Regions from separate parts of the Vibrio sp. TAP-3B genome, predicted to be linked through region 3. Evidence: predicted binding sites of a transcription regulator. Region 3 holds the regulator's gene; each other region holds the start of a gene.

Region 1 (4,651 bases), 500 kb from region 3:
ACTGCGGGCCAAGCAAGTGTCAGAAATAGAAGCGCTAGATAGACAGGCGGAATTCTTACCACAAGGAAAGCGCACGGTAACGACACGTTCTGACCAAAACTCATCAGTGTCACAATGGTTAATATGGTTTGGAGCGATAGTATTCATTGCAACCGTCAGCTTAGTTGGATTCAAAACACATCAACAACACAGAAAGACGCGCGAAACCCAAGAAGCAAACCTTATTCAACAACTTAATTCAAAGGTCAACGAGTTGGAGTTCACCAATAAACAACTTAAGCGACAACTAGAGAAAGTTTTCAAAGAGTTTAGGAAAATCCAGACTCATACCGACAATCATAAACTGGCGATTGCATGCGCTATGTTTGGCTACACACCTCAAACCATTCCTGGCATATCAGCAATTAAGCTACGTTACCGACAGCTCTCTAAGCTGTACCATCCTGACGCTAGAGGAAGTGAAGAAGAAATGAAACGATTAAATCAAGCCTTTAAGCTTATCTCACAAAATGTTACACAATCGTAAAAACCAGCATCAACCTAATGACAGCTTTATTCTTACCTCAGTAAAACAAAGGTCCGCAATCGATCTCCCTCTCAAATAAATTAACAGACATTTAACTTGAGTCTCTTTTTTATGCCATAATACTCGGCGAAAAATAACACCTAACAACGCTAAATAATCTAGGTGGGGAGAAAATCAATGTTCACTGAAGAAGGCACCTGTGATTGGTGTAAAAAACCGAGTCTTGTCATTCGTCACGATTATCTAGATGGTAAACACCATCATTCATGTAAAACTTGTTACGACATGGCAAAAATCGACGTATGCCTATTTAATCAAGGCGAATTGCAAATGCGCAAACGCATGCAACGTGCAAGTTAAGCAAGACTGAATCAACGGAACTGATTTTCAAAAGCGCCTTTTTTAAAGGCGCTTTTTGATCTTCTTTGCGAACTCTACTACTCCACCCATTATTCTTACCCCCACTAAAAAACACACTGTATACAACTTAGTAAGCACCTGTATAAAACACATTAAGATCCTAATCACTTCACATTTCTAATCTTTGTCATACATATTAAAAAAATAATTAAACCCAATAAATTCATAAACTTAAATAAAATTTAATTTATTTTTATAGATAAAACCGACAAATAATTTGAGAAAAACTGTTGATCAGCCATCAAAAACAAACTACTGTACAAGCATACAGCATGTATAAAGGAACAGTAAGATGCAGTTACATAGTCAATCTCATACATACTCTCGTCACAACGTATTGGCGCAAACAACTCAACCGATGGCGGTTTCGGATCAGTTTCTTTCTAAGCTGGCCGATCTATCACAACAGAAACAATGGATTATGTTTACTGCGGAGTGTCCTCGCCCTGACTTTGATCAACTTGCAGCCTCTAGCATTTGCTGTAGAAATATTATTCAAATTAAGCCTTCACAACATTTTTCTGAAGTCGAAATCGTTATTAAAGCCATTCAATCTGGTAATGCGAGCGCCGTTGTCGCATCAACCAAAATTGCACTGATGAATCAGTCAATGCTTCGCGATATTGCTCAGCGTTATCAATGCGAAGTCTTTTTCGTCGAAGGCAGAGTTAATAAGTACCATTAATAAGATCGACGTTATCCCCCCTCCATCGCCTCCTTCTCTAAGCTTTAAGGAGGCGTTTTTATCTTGCCAAACAAAGGCAAACGTTTGCTTTTTCTCTGGCGAGTAAAAATAGTTCTGGTATGATGCCCTCATTCGCTTTATTCAGTGCATACTTTCACTGAGTATCTTCTCTTTATGACGTTTGATTAAGATAATAGGAATGTCTCAATGAGCCTTGCTAATCAAGTACTTGCCGTCAATGATGACCTGCCAATTCGTACACAAAAACCCGTTCATAGCGGAAAAGTTCGCTCAGTTTATTGGTTAACTGAAAAAGACAGTGCCCGACTAATCAAAGAAAAAGGATACGATGTTGCTCCAGATGCGCCTCTAGCAATCATGGTAATCAGTGACCGCATATCTGCTTTCGATTGTATTTGGCATGCAGAAGGCGGTCTTAAAGGCGTCCCGGGCAAAGGGGCTGCTCTGAATGCGATTTCTAATCACTGGTTCAAACTATTTAAAGATAACGGACTAGCCGATAGCCACATTCTGGATATCCCTCACCCATTCGTCTGGATCGTACAAAAAGCCAAACCGGTCAAAATTGAAGCGATTTGTCGTCAATACATCACAGGCTCAATGTGGCGAGCTTACGCCAACGGTGCACGCGATTTCTGCGGCATTCAACTTCCAGAGGGTTTGGAAAAAGACAAAGCACTTCCAGAGCTGTTGATGACGCCATCCACCAAAGGGATTCTAAAAGGTATTCCTGATGTGCCAGAAGCGGATGACGTGAATATTACTCGTCAAAACATCGTCGACAACTTCGAAGCCTTTAACTTCTCAAGTGCAAAAGACATAGCGCAATACGAAAAGCTATTAAAAGAAGGCTTTAACGTTATCAGTAACGCACTAAAAGCAATTGACCAAATTTTCGTCGACACTAAATTCGAGTTCGGATATGTTCATGATGCGGCGGGCAATGAAAAGCTGATATACATGGATGAAGTGGGCACACCAGACTCTTCTCGTATTTGGGATGCGAAAGAGTATCAAGCTGGAAATATTGTTGAGAACTCGAAAGAAGGTTTCCGTCAGTTTCTCCTTAACCACTTCCCTGACCCAGATATTCTGCTGAATAAAGAGCGTATGCCGGAACGTGAAACGCTTGCTCGTGACAACGCTTTACCTATTGAGTCTTTGATGGATATTTCGAAGACCTACATCGGTATCGCTGAGAAAATTACGGGCAAACCCATACATTTAAGTGAAAACCCAAAAGCTGAAATTATTGAAATTCTGAGCAAAGAGTATGGGTTGATAGACTAACGACCTCTGATATTTGAACAGTAGTAGCCTAACCAGAACAGTCCGCATTCAAGCGGACTTTTTATTGGTCTCATTCTGGCACGTGTTTTCTCCTTAAGAACAGGACATCCGAACACAAAAAAACGCCCTTCATGTAGGGCGTTTTATTTGTTGCAAGAGTTTAATTTTTGTAAGTGCTAAGAAGACCGCGTTCAGAATTTAATATTAAGTACATCTTGCTCCGTCGCTTCTACTTTTGATTGACTTCGAGACTCTATGTACTCTATCTGTTTTATGTCTAACGCATATGGCATCACAATACGTAACTCATGTATTCCTTCATGTTTTGCTAACTGCATCAAGCGAACTAAATTAGACTCATCGCTCTGACGAGAAGACATCGATTTTAATGCGGCATCCCAAAGGCGATCTTCAGGTAGGCTTACCTCTGCGAGGTTGTGTTTCCACATCAAACCAAAAATGGGAGCGATAGTGGCAAACGCTTCTAAGAAGGTCCACTTCTTACTGCCAGTTGCCCCTAAAAAACTAGTGTAATCGAACTCAATACAAGCCTTACCTTGCTGAACCATTCTATGCCCCCCGACACTCGAAAATGAGATATATCAAATATCGTTCAACTATTTTGATATAGCAATGGGATATAAAACATTCGTCTTTTATTCCTTAATTTATATGCAAAAGGAAATATCAAAACCAGACTTGTAACAAGTAATGTACAGCTTTGCTATATAAGCATTCAATTGATTAATATTTCAGTCGGCAAACTAAAAAAAGCATCTAAGCGACATGAACAATATGAAATTCTTATAGATTCACCAACTTAATACCAAGACCAACTCGAGTCTGTGAATGATCATAGTCAATCAGTGTTTCACCGTAACCATGATAACCCTGAAGATATACGCCAAGAATATCATTGAAGTAAAAAGTATAACCCAGTTCTACTCCACCCTTATCGTCCGCAAAGTTATAGAATCCTCGAGTATTAAAAACGCCAGCGCCGGTATACACTTTTGCCCATAACTCGTACGGCGCGTAGTAGTTTTCCATATCATCATTTTCTGTCGAGATCACCCACCACGCGTGAGCACCATATTCAACGGGCCCAGAAAATCGTTCTGCGGCAATATATAATCGATCCCAACTGCGAGATAGCAAACTCGATTGGCCATTAGATTCGTGCTTATAACCAGTCTCCAAGTGATTGAACAAAAGCATGTTCGATTGATGTGCTAAGAAAACTTGTGGCTTGTAGTTGGTCTCTCTAAATGGAGAGGAAATATCAGAGTTTCCAAGTTGCCAAATCGATTTTTGAGTATAGGACCCGACCAACGCAGTAGCCGAGTTAAATCGATAAAATGGGATAGACGCAGATATTTGAAATTTGACTTCGAAGTCTTGTAAAGAAGAGTCCATTTCAGATACCACTTCCTCATAAGCACCTTGATTAATATTTGAGGTGTATGTGCCTAAGACGTAGTTATCTTCATAAGTAGAAATGTGAGTGATATTTTTCCCATACGCAAATACGGGGCACAACAATAATGGAATTACTTTATACTTCATCATGATCCTTTTGCCACTAAACCATCTGCGGCAATATCATTCCTTATCGTCTTCTTGTTCGACGATAAACAGCAAGAGAAAGCCTCCCCTAGCAATTCTTATTCCACTTTAAAAACATCTACTTTATATCGATAATACGACTG
Region 2 (4,651 bases), 1.2 Mb from region 3:
GAGCAGCGCCATGTTCTTTCGCCCATTGATTGAATGCTGTTTCACCTTTGCCATACATCATGTCATAGCCGGTGCTGTTTGCTGCGAAAATAGTAGATGAGATATCAGGAAGCTCACCACTTAATGAAGCAGACGTTGAATTGATAATGAGATCGTACGCTTCAGTAATGGCACTCATCTCTTTTGCTTTGACAGGACCATAAGCTGAAAACAACTCTGCTAGTCCTTCCGCTTTAGCAAAAGTGCGATTGGTGATGGTTAATGATGTTGGTGTTTGATCGAGCAATGGCTTGACCACGCCACGAGCGGCACCACCAGCCCCGATGATCAGAATACGGGCACCTTCTAAAACCACTTGGTGCTGCACTAAATCTTGTACTAAGCCAGCACCATCTGTGTTATCACCGATTATTTCACCATCATCCAGCTTTTTAAGTGTATTCACAGCCCCGGCCAGTTGAGCACGTTCGGTCAAACGATTGGCAAATAGATAGGCGTCTTCTTTAAAAGGCAAGGTCACGTTACATCCTTTGCCGCCGTCAGCAAAAAACGTCTTTGCGGCTTCAATAAAGCCATCAATAGGTGCCGTTTCTGCGGTATAGATCAGTGATTGATTGGTTTGCCGAGCAAAGAGTGTCTGGATGAATGGCGACTTACTGTGCCCAATCGGATTACCAAACACAGCATAGCGATCGATTTGCCGGGTCATTTCTTTACCTTTATAGAGAAAAACAGAGCCATCTGATTACAAATGACCCTATCACTATCTATCTATATAGAAAAGGAGATTCCACACTTACCACTCACGTGGTTTTAGGTATTGCTCGTAAAGCTCGGCTTCAGGAGTGCCCAGTGCAGGTTGGTAACTATATTCCCAGCGTGCTAATGGCGGCATCGACATCAGAATCGACTCCGTGCGCCCGCCACTTTGCAAACCAAATAAGGTGCCACGATCGTACACTAAGTTAAACTCAACATAGCGGCCACGACGATACAGCTGGAAGTCACGCTCACGTTCGCCATATTCAATATCTTTGCGACGAGCGACGATGGGCAGATAAGCGAGGCAGAAACCTTCGCCCACCGCTTTGATGTAATCAAAACACTTATCGAATTCCCAATGATTCAAATCATCGAAGAACAAACCACCCACACCGCGTGTTTCGTTGCGATGTGGCAAGAAGAAGTACTTATCACACCATGCTTTGTGTTCGGCATACACGTCATCACCAAATGGAGCACAGATGGCTTTCGCCGTATTGTGCCAAGACTGGCAGTCTTCTTCGAAAGGGTAGAAAGGTGTCAGGTCAAAACCACCACCAAACCACCATATTGGTGCTTCGCCCTCTTTCTCAGCAATAAAGAAGCGCACATTGGCATGAGAAGTCGGTACATAAGGATTTTTAGGGTGAATCACTAAAGAGACCCCCATCGCTTCAAAGCGTCGTCCTGCAAGCTCGGGACGGTGAGCCGTTGCTGACGCTGGCATTTCTTTCCCTTCAACGTGAGAAAAGTTCACTCCACCCTGTTCAAAAATGTGACCATCACGCAGAACACGTGAACGCCCACCGCCACCAAGGCGCTCGCCCGGTTCACGCTGCCATGCATCTTCGACAAAGACGGCCTTTCCATCTTCTTGTTCTAACTGCTGACAAATGGAATCCTGAAGCGACATCAGGAACTGCTTTACGGCGTACTTATCGATTGCTGACATACGTTATTACCTATTACGTGATACCTATTGATTGCTGGCAAGCAGGGTTAGCCCTGTCTTAATATTTGTGAAGTTTTGGCGTCACGAATCTCGCTGGGTTTATCACGGCCGCTGGTTTCACCACGAAGAATGGCCACCAGCTTGTCACCCAATTGCTCTTTGACTTCTTCCGTGGTCATACACGGTGGCAAGCCGGAAAGATTCGCGCTGGTAGAGGTTAACGGCTTTCCGAATGCATTACACATATTTTGTACTAAAGAATGGTCGGTCACACGCACAGCAATCGAATCAAACTGCCCTGAAACCCAACTCGATACTTTATCACTTGCTGGCATAATCCACGTGTACGGACCCGGCCAAGTTGCATGAACGTTATCTAGCTGCTCTTGTGTCAATTGAGATTCATCAATGTAAGGTAATAACTGCTCATAACTCGCAGCGATAAGAATCAGTCCCTTTTCGACCGGACGCTGCTTCAGCTCCAGCAGTTTTTGGATTGCTTCTGGGTTATCTGGATCGCATCCGACACCAAAAACCCCTTCTGTTGGATAGGCTATCACTTCGCCTTGTTGTAGCGCACTCAGCACCTGTTCAAAGTTATCCACCAATGATTTCCTGATTATCTGACTTTTACATTTACACGTTAGTGTACAAACATTCATTCTCAGAGACTAAAGCAATTTGTTTATAAAATGTATCAATAGCGTCCACGACAAAGGCAAACGTTTGCTTGAGATAAAAATCCCCGTATAATGCGCACAATTTTATAGCTCATCTAATTTTTGCAGCTTAAAGGAGTGTGAGATGAAAGTCGGTATCATCATGGGTTCTAAGTCAGATTGGCCAACCATGAAACTAGCAGCAGACATGTTGGATCAGTTTGGCGTGTCGTACGAAACAAAAGTGGTGTCAGCTCACCGAACTCCTCAATTATTGGCAGACTATGCCAGCAGTGCAAAAGAGCGTGGTATTAAAGTAATCATCGCGGGCGCGGGCGGCGCGGCTCATCTACCAGGGATGGCCGCAGCGTTTACGAGTGTTCCAGTGCTTGGGGTGCCCGTTCAGTCTCGCGCGTTAAAAGGGCTAGATTCGCTACTTTCTATCGTACAAATGCCAAAAGGCATCGCGGTTGGTACGCTAGCGATTGGCGAAGCCGGCGCCGCAAATGCAGGTATTCTAGCCGCACAAATTCTAGGTACGCATGATGAAAACATCATGGAGAAAGTCGAAGCGTTCCGTAACAAACAAACGGAAACCGTACTGGCGAACCCAAACCCAGCAGAGGATTAATCAGATGCATGTATTGGTTCTTGGTGCGGGTCAATTGGCCCGTATGATGTCTCTGGCTGGTGCGCCACTAAATATCCAAATCTCCGCTTACGATGTGGGCAGCGGGAATATCGTCCACCCTCTTACTCAACACGTACTTGGCCATGGCTTGGACAATGCGATTGAACAAGTGGATATGATCACCGCAGAATTCGAACACATCCCCCACGATGTACTCGACACCAGTGAAGCAAGTGGAAAATTCCTTCCTAGTGCCGAAGCGATCAAAGCAGGCGGTGACCGCCGCCTTGAAAAAGCCCTACTCGATAAGGCTGGCGTACGTAACGCAAAATACTACGTGATTGAAAAACGTGAAGATTTTGAGCGCGCCATTGAACATGTCGGCATGCCAATGGTACTGAAAAGTGCATTAGGCGGTTACGATGGCAAAGGCCAATGGCGTTTGAAACAAACTGCTCAAGTGGATGCTATCTGGACAGAAATGGCCGAGTGCATCGCAGCCACACCAAATCAAGTCATCGTCGCGGAAGTGTTTGTGCCCTTTACGCGTGAAGTATCGTTAGTCGGCGCACGCGGTAAAGATGGTAGTATTGAGGTTTACCCACTGGCAGAAAACATCCACACCAATGGCGTGTTGAGCTTATCTACCGCTATTGATGCACCAGAGCTTCAAGCTCAAGCCAAGCAGATGTTCACGGCCATCGCAGATAATCTAAACTACGTTGGCGTATTGGCGCTCGAGTTCTTTGATGTCGATGGCACGCTGTTAGTGAATGAGATTGCTCCACGTGTGCACAACTCCGCTCACTGGACACAGCAAGGTGCGGAAACCTGTCAGTTTGAAAACCACCTGCGCGCGGTATGTGGCATGCCACTTGGTAGCACTAAGTTGGTTCGCGAAACCTCAATGATTAATATTTTGGGCGAAGATACGTTGCCAAAAGCACTTTTAGCCATGCACGGTTGCCATATCCACTGGTATGGCAAAGAGAAACGGGCTGGGCGTAAGATGGGTCATATCAACGTGTGTGGTGACTACCCTGGCGAGCTGCATCGTAGACTATGCGCGCTAGCGGACGTTCTGGATCAGAACACCTTTCCTGCTGTGCATGAGTTCGCCAAGTAATCACACTTAAAACCTAGCCACACAAACAACAAAGGGCCGCATGATGCGACCCTTTTTAATTCGTACGTACGTTTACTGAACTTGCGCATGCTGACACTTGCGATTGGCGCATTGTAACTTCACACCTCTCCCAAGCTTCTTCTTAACCAGCAAAGCAAAATCACACTCTGGGCAGCGGCCTTTGACCGGCGGTAGGTTCACTGCAAACTTGCATTTAGGGTAGTTATCACAAGCATAAAATGTTTTACCGAAACGCGTTTTACGCTCAACGAGCTGTCCTTGACCACATTCTGGGCAAGCATGCTGAGGCTCGGGTTGCTTTTCTGGTTCAGGCTGATTAATCGACTCGATGTGATGACAAGCAGGATAATGACTACAGCCGACAAACATTCCATATCGACCTTGGCGTAACACTAACTCGTTACCACAATCTGGGCACGGAACACCCAGTTCTTTGACGATGTGACCATCGTTGTTGTGCAATGCTTTAATGTAATCACAGCTGGGGTAATGGCTACAGC
Region 3 (4,651 bases):
TCTAAACACTTAGGGCATTGCCAATCAGGGTATTCATGTCGGCGTGATTGTTTTTGGTATGCTTCCACAATTGCGATTGCTTTTAACTTTTGTTCAGGAGCAAGTAACCAAACATAAGGGTCCGTATCATCACTAAATGGCAATTCTCCTTTTAGACCGAAAATACCTTCTCCCCGAACTTCGCAGGAGATTTTTTCGCTTTTTAGCAATTCACATACAATATGTGCTTCTGCAGGGTTCTTAGCGATAAATATCTTCATTAAGAGCTTCCATTTTGTTGGTTGGGTATTGGTCTTACCTTATTCATAATCCATTTAGCGATAATTGGAAATAGTCCCAATAATGCGAATGACACTAAGACAGCGGGAGAGATGATGCCAGATAACGTTTCAATCGTGGCTAATTGAGTGCCTGCATTTAAGTAAACGGCCGTTCCTGGCAGCATGCCAATTTGGCTCGTCAGATAGAACCGGCCGACTGACATTGGCGTTAATCCCATTAGCAGATTAATCAAGAAAAAAGGGAATACAGGGATTAAGCGAAGAGAAAATAGATAAAACGCACCGTCCTTTTTAACGCCTTGATTAATAGCAGTGAGCTTTCCTCCAAATTTGATTTGAACCCAATCATGCAATAAGTAACGACTACTTAGAAATGCAATGGTCGCCCCCATTGTGCTGGCAAAAGAAACCAGTAATAAACTTGCCCAAAACCCAAAGAGAGCCGCACCAAGCAAAGTGACAACTGTTGCACCAGGAATGGAAAATGCTGTAATGAGGATGTAAGCGAAGAAGTAAACTGCCGCAGAAAACACGAAGTTTTGGTCGATGTAAGCGGTCAGTAGTTGTTGTTGTGCCTTAGCATTTTCTAGGGTTAGGTATTGACTGAAGTTCACACCTAAAAAGATGATTAGCGCTAATAGGGTAAGACCTAAAATCAGTTTCTTATTCATATTTTTTGCTCCACTTGGGTATGCTTTATAAGACAGATTTTAGTCCGAAAAAATTTCACAAAAAAACCGCAGTGTTATCTGCGGTTTACTCTATGGTTAGCGATTTATTTCTATTGAAGGTCGCTAATCAACTCGTCTCGACGAGTTTGAGGAACTACACTCCAATGAGTGCCGTTTATAGCACCTTCTAGTGCCCAGAGGAGCTCAATGCTCACAGCGGCGGAGTGTGTGTCTATTATCGCTTTGTAGGCATTAAGCGCACCTTCTTCTTCTAGCTTTTCTACCGATTCGATGCCAGCTTTCTTAAGCATTCTTTCAGTAGCTAGTCGCAAATTAGGCAAGTCTTTCAAGCGGTTAGGTTTACTTGTCGCTTGTTGCTTTTTTTCCATTTTTGCATTTTCTAAGGATTGCTTTGCTACTTCAACTAAGTGGTCGTTTGATCTCCATAAGTCGCTGGAAATCGCGTAGTACTTAGTTACGACTGGAAAACCACGCTTTTTATAAACGTATGGTTTTAGCCCTTGTTTCTCGAAATCAGATGAAGTCTTTTGGTCAGCTCGTATATGAAGTTGATTATTCACAACTAGTGCGAACATCGTATCATCGGCGAAAAGACCAAAGCCACCAAACATTGAGCGCGACTTGATCGTACCAAGTGCCTCAAATAGCTTCATAGAGTCTTTGAGTATCGGTTTATCCATGATGTGTTATCTCGGTGTAATTAATATTACGCCACCAAAAATCAGGTCCGAGAGGTTAGCAAATACATGCAGACACAATGTCAATAAAGGGTGAACTCATTATATGCATATTTGCCATCGGTAACCCCGCTACCTTCCATCGTATACGATGGTTCAGGCCGGAGGCTTTGCGTCCCATCCTTTCGGATGGTTTGCCCTGTGCGTGACAGTTGGATCATACTTTGTATATTGAATTAACATCACACTTTACGCTTGAAAGTGTGATGTTGGTTCAGTAAAAATGTGAGTTAGTGCATATTTGTGCATATTCAAGAAGAAGTTTTACTCTAAAAGAATAAGAAGGGCAAGACTGAGTCACATCCAAATAAAACAGCAAGTTATCCTACTATTAACGATTTTATAAGCAAGAAAATGTGTTGTAAATGTTATTTTTTATTAAAAAACAAGCGCTCGTAAGAGCGCTTGGATCCAGTTTTATATATTAAAGCTAATATCAGTTCAGTTTTTTCACGGTATTTCGAATGACAAGCTCAGGTTGCATTTCGAAAACACGTTTCTCATGTTCTTTATCTTTGATTCGTTCAAGTAAAATTTCGAATGCATTTTTACCTACACGACGCTTCGGTTGGTGAATAGTCGTAAGTGGTGGTGAAAAGTACTCCGCCAATTCAATATTGTCATAACCAATGACAGATACATCATCAGGTACTTTAATGCCATTTTGTTGTAAACGACTCATAAGGCCCAGCGCCATAGTATCGTTGAAACAGAAAACGGCTGTTGGACGCTTGTCCATTGCCGTTATTTGTTCTGCAACCAACACGGCGGTATCACACTCAAAGTTGCCCTCTAGAATCCAATCTTCGTTTATGGGTAACTTTGCTTCTGTCATTGCGCGGCGAAAACCAGCAATGCGCTCCTGACACGCGAGTTTTTCAAAATGACCACTTAGACAAGCGATATCCGTATGGCCGTTGTCAATCAGGTGTTTGGTTGCAATGTAGCCACCTTCTTCTGAATTATCCATAATCTTATCAGCTTGAGAGCTTTCTGGACCCCAGTCCATTACGACCTTAGGAATATCAGCATGACGGTCTAACATCTGTTTTAGCTCTTCCGTCAGGTCAGAACACATCACTAAGATACCATCTACACGTTTCTCGGCTAGCATGCGGATGTAGTCGCGCTGTTTCTCGTAAATGCCACCTGTATTACATAAGATCAGAGTGTAACCCTGGCGGTAACAGTAGCTCTCAACACCGTCAATTACTTCAGAGAAAAATAGGTTGGTGGACTGAGTCACTAACATGCCAATAGTGCGCGTTGAGTTGCATTTTAAGCTGCGAGCAACCGCGCTAGGTGCGTAGTTAAGCTCATCAACGGCTTTCATTACTTTTTCTTGAGTTGTTTCGGCAACGAAACGTGTCTTGTTAATAACGTGAGAAACAGTAGTCGTAGAAACGCCGGCTAAGCGAGCAACGTCTTTTATAGTGGCCATAAATGGTGTCCTGTATCGAGCTACTTAAAAATGCCGTGATGGAGTGTCTCAATACCAGAATCGTTTTCACACTTAGCGTTATAAACGCTCATGTTGAGTGTGTTTGGCAGAGGTTATCCTAAGAGCGGCAAAAAAGTGTGTAGCAACTGGTCGATGAGTTCTATTTTTTTCTATATGGTGATAAATCGTCATCAGCCCATTAAGAAAACACAAAAACCGCTATATTTTAGCGGTTTACATATAAATCATATTTAATCGTTTGCGCTCACATTTTAGCTCTATGTGGGCTGACTAGCAATGCTTTCAACCAGTGTTTTGTGTATTTGAAGTCACATTATGACTGCTAAGTAACCGGGTGTCTTTGCGTTAGATTAAAAGCAAACGAATAATCTACCAAGCATCTTGAAGTCATTGCGAATATGGGAAGCCCGATTTGAGGGCTTCTTAAAACAGGCGGCGATTATTCACCAAGAAGGTAAGTGCTGTCCAGTTTACAAAATGCAATTAATAGTTGCGCAACACTTGAGTAGAAACCGAATTCATCGAGCTGCTTACATTTTTGTCCAAATTGTGGCAGCCAAGACATCAACTGTTGTTGAATGAAGCAGTTTTGTTGAACAAACGCTTTTTCCATATGTTTGTCTTGTTCTAGTTCATTAGAGCGGATGATCATGTTGCCTAAAAAGTCGAGCTCAACGGCTAAGTGATCGGCTGGTTCTTTGAGGTTAACATCAACCTGAACGCCAAATTCACTCATTAATTTTTCCATCTCTTCCGCTGGTTTGTCATTGAGTAAGCCTGATTCACCAATGTACATTGAAGCGTAAGGGAGGGCGCCGTATTTTTCCGTCTTTAAGAACAGTTCGCAAAAGTCTGCGGCAAGCTCTAGTTGTGCGTCTTGACGATCTTGTAGGCGATTCAATGCGTTAACAAGGCTGTCAACGGCAGGTTTAAGGGATTCATTTTCACCTAAACCCGCTAAAAAACCGCGAATTTCAACACTGTGGTAAGTTTTCAATTCTTTGTTTGTTAATTCTTTGGCGAACAAGCTCGAAAACCACCAGTAAATTTCAGCGCGTTTTTCATTAAAAGCTTTCACTTCTTGCATTTTTGGGCTCCTGAATGATGCTTTAAGTCGTGCACCATAAGGTCAATTAGGGATATTCCCTAAGTGTAATCAATTAAAATGAATAGCAGTAACTATAATTATTATGTTTTATAGCAAAAAATGTTCATTTGTTAATGGTGGTGGGTAAGTTTGTTTTGAATCAATAAAAACGCTAAATCTTGCTTTTTAATGTATCTATGACTAGAAATGTTACTAGTTATGAATAGAATACGTCTTGGATAATAAGAAGATAGAAGTGGTGTAAATGAGCTATCACGTATTAGTCGTAGAAGATGATGTTGTAACGCGTAGTAAGCTTGCGGGATATTTCCAAAATGAAGGTTATCAAGTTAGCGAAGCAGAAAGTGGCGCAGAGATGCGCGAAGTTCTGC

The links. Region 3 encodes PurR, which represses purine synthesis genes. Its sites were predicted from a motif close to TNANGNAAACGTTTNCNTNA; they were not measured.
Region 1: the regulator PurR is predicted to act here: its motif matches at 1,704-1,723, upstream of AC3D28_RS05090 (phosphoribosylaminoimidazolesuccinocarboxamide synthase).
Region 2: the regulator PurR is predicted to act here: its motif matches at 2,429-2,448, upstream of purE (5-(carboxyamino)imidazole ribonucleotide mutase).

What each region holds. Positions count from the first base shown of each region.
Region 1 is NZ_CM173495.1:1,078,856-1,083,506, forward strand. It holds gene AC3D28_RS05075 (J domain-containing protein) at 1-526, shown strand, start outside; gene AC3D28_RS05080 (hypothetical protein) at 704-886, shown strand; gene AC3D28_RS05085 (SulA-like leucine-rich domain-containing protein) at 1,239-1,631, shown strand; gene AC3D28_RS05090 (phosphoribosylaminoimidazolesuccinocarboxamide synthase) at 1,839-2,942, shown strand; gene AC3D28_RS05095 (transporter) at 3,134-3,511, opposite strand; gene AC3D28_RS05100 (phospholipase A) at 3,747-4,508, opposite strand; gene AC3D28_RS05105 (helicase-related protein) at 4,627-4,651, opposite strand, start outside.
Region 2 is NZ_CM173495.1:2,452,715-2,457,365, reverse strand. It holds gene aroE (shikimate dehydrogenase) at 1-709, opposite strand, end outside; gene hemF (oxygen-dependent coproporphyrinogen oxidase) at 797-1,714, opposite strand; gene tsaC (L-threonylcarbamoyladenylate synthase type 1 TsaC) at 1,762-2,319, opposite strand; gene purE (5-(carboxyamino)imidazole ribonucleotide mutase) at 2,519-3,004, shown strand; gene AC3D28_RS11575 (5-(carboxyamino)imidazole ribonucleotide synthase) at 3,009-4,130, shown strand; gene AC3D28_RS11570 (DNA topoisomerase family protein) at 4,203-4,651, opposite strand, start outside.
Region 3 is NZ_CM173495.1:574,566-579,216, forward strand. It holds gene AC3D28_RS02780 (putative signal transducing protein) at 1-260, opposite strand, end outside; gene AC3D28_RS02785 (TVP38/TMEM64 family protein) at 260-952, opposite strand; gene AC3D28_RS02790 (TfoX/Sxy family DNA transformation protein) at 1,063-1,653, opposite strand; cyclic di-GMP riboswitch class I at 1,770-1,859, opposite strand; gene purR (HTH-type transcriptional repressor PurR) at 2,147-3,151, opposite strand; gene torD (molecular chaperone TorD) at 3,612-4,259, opposite strand; gene torR (two-component system response regulator TorR) at 4,525-4,651, shown strand, end outside.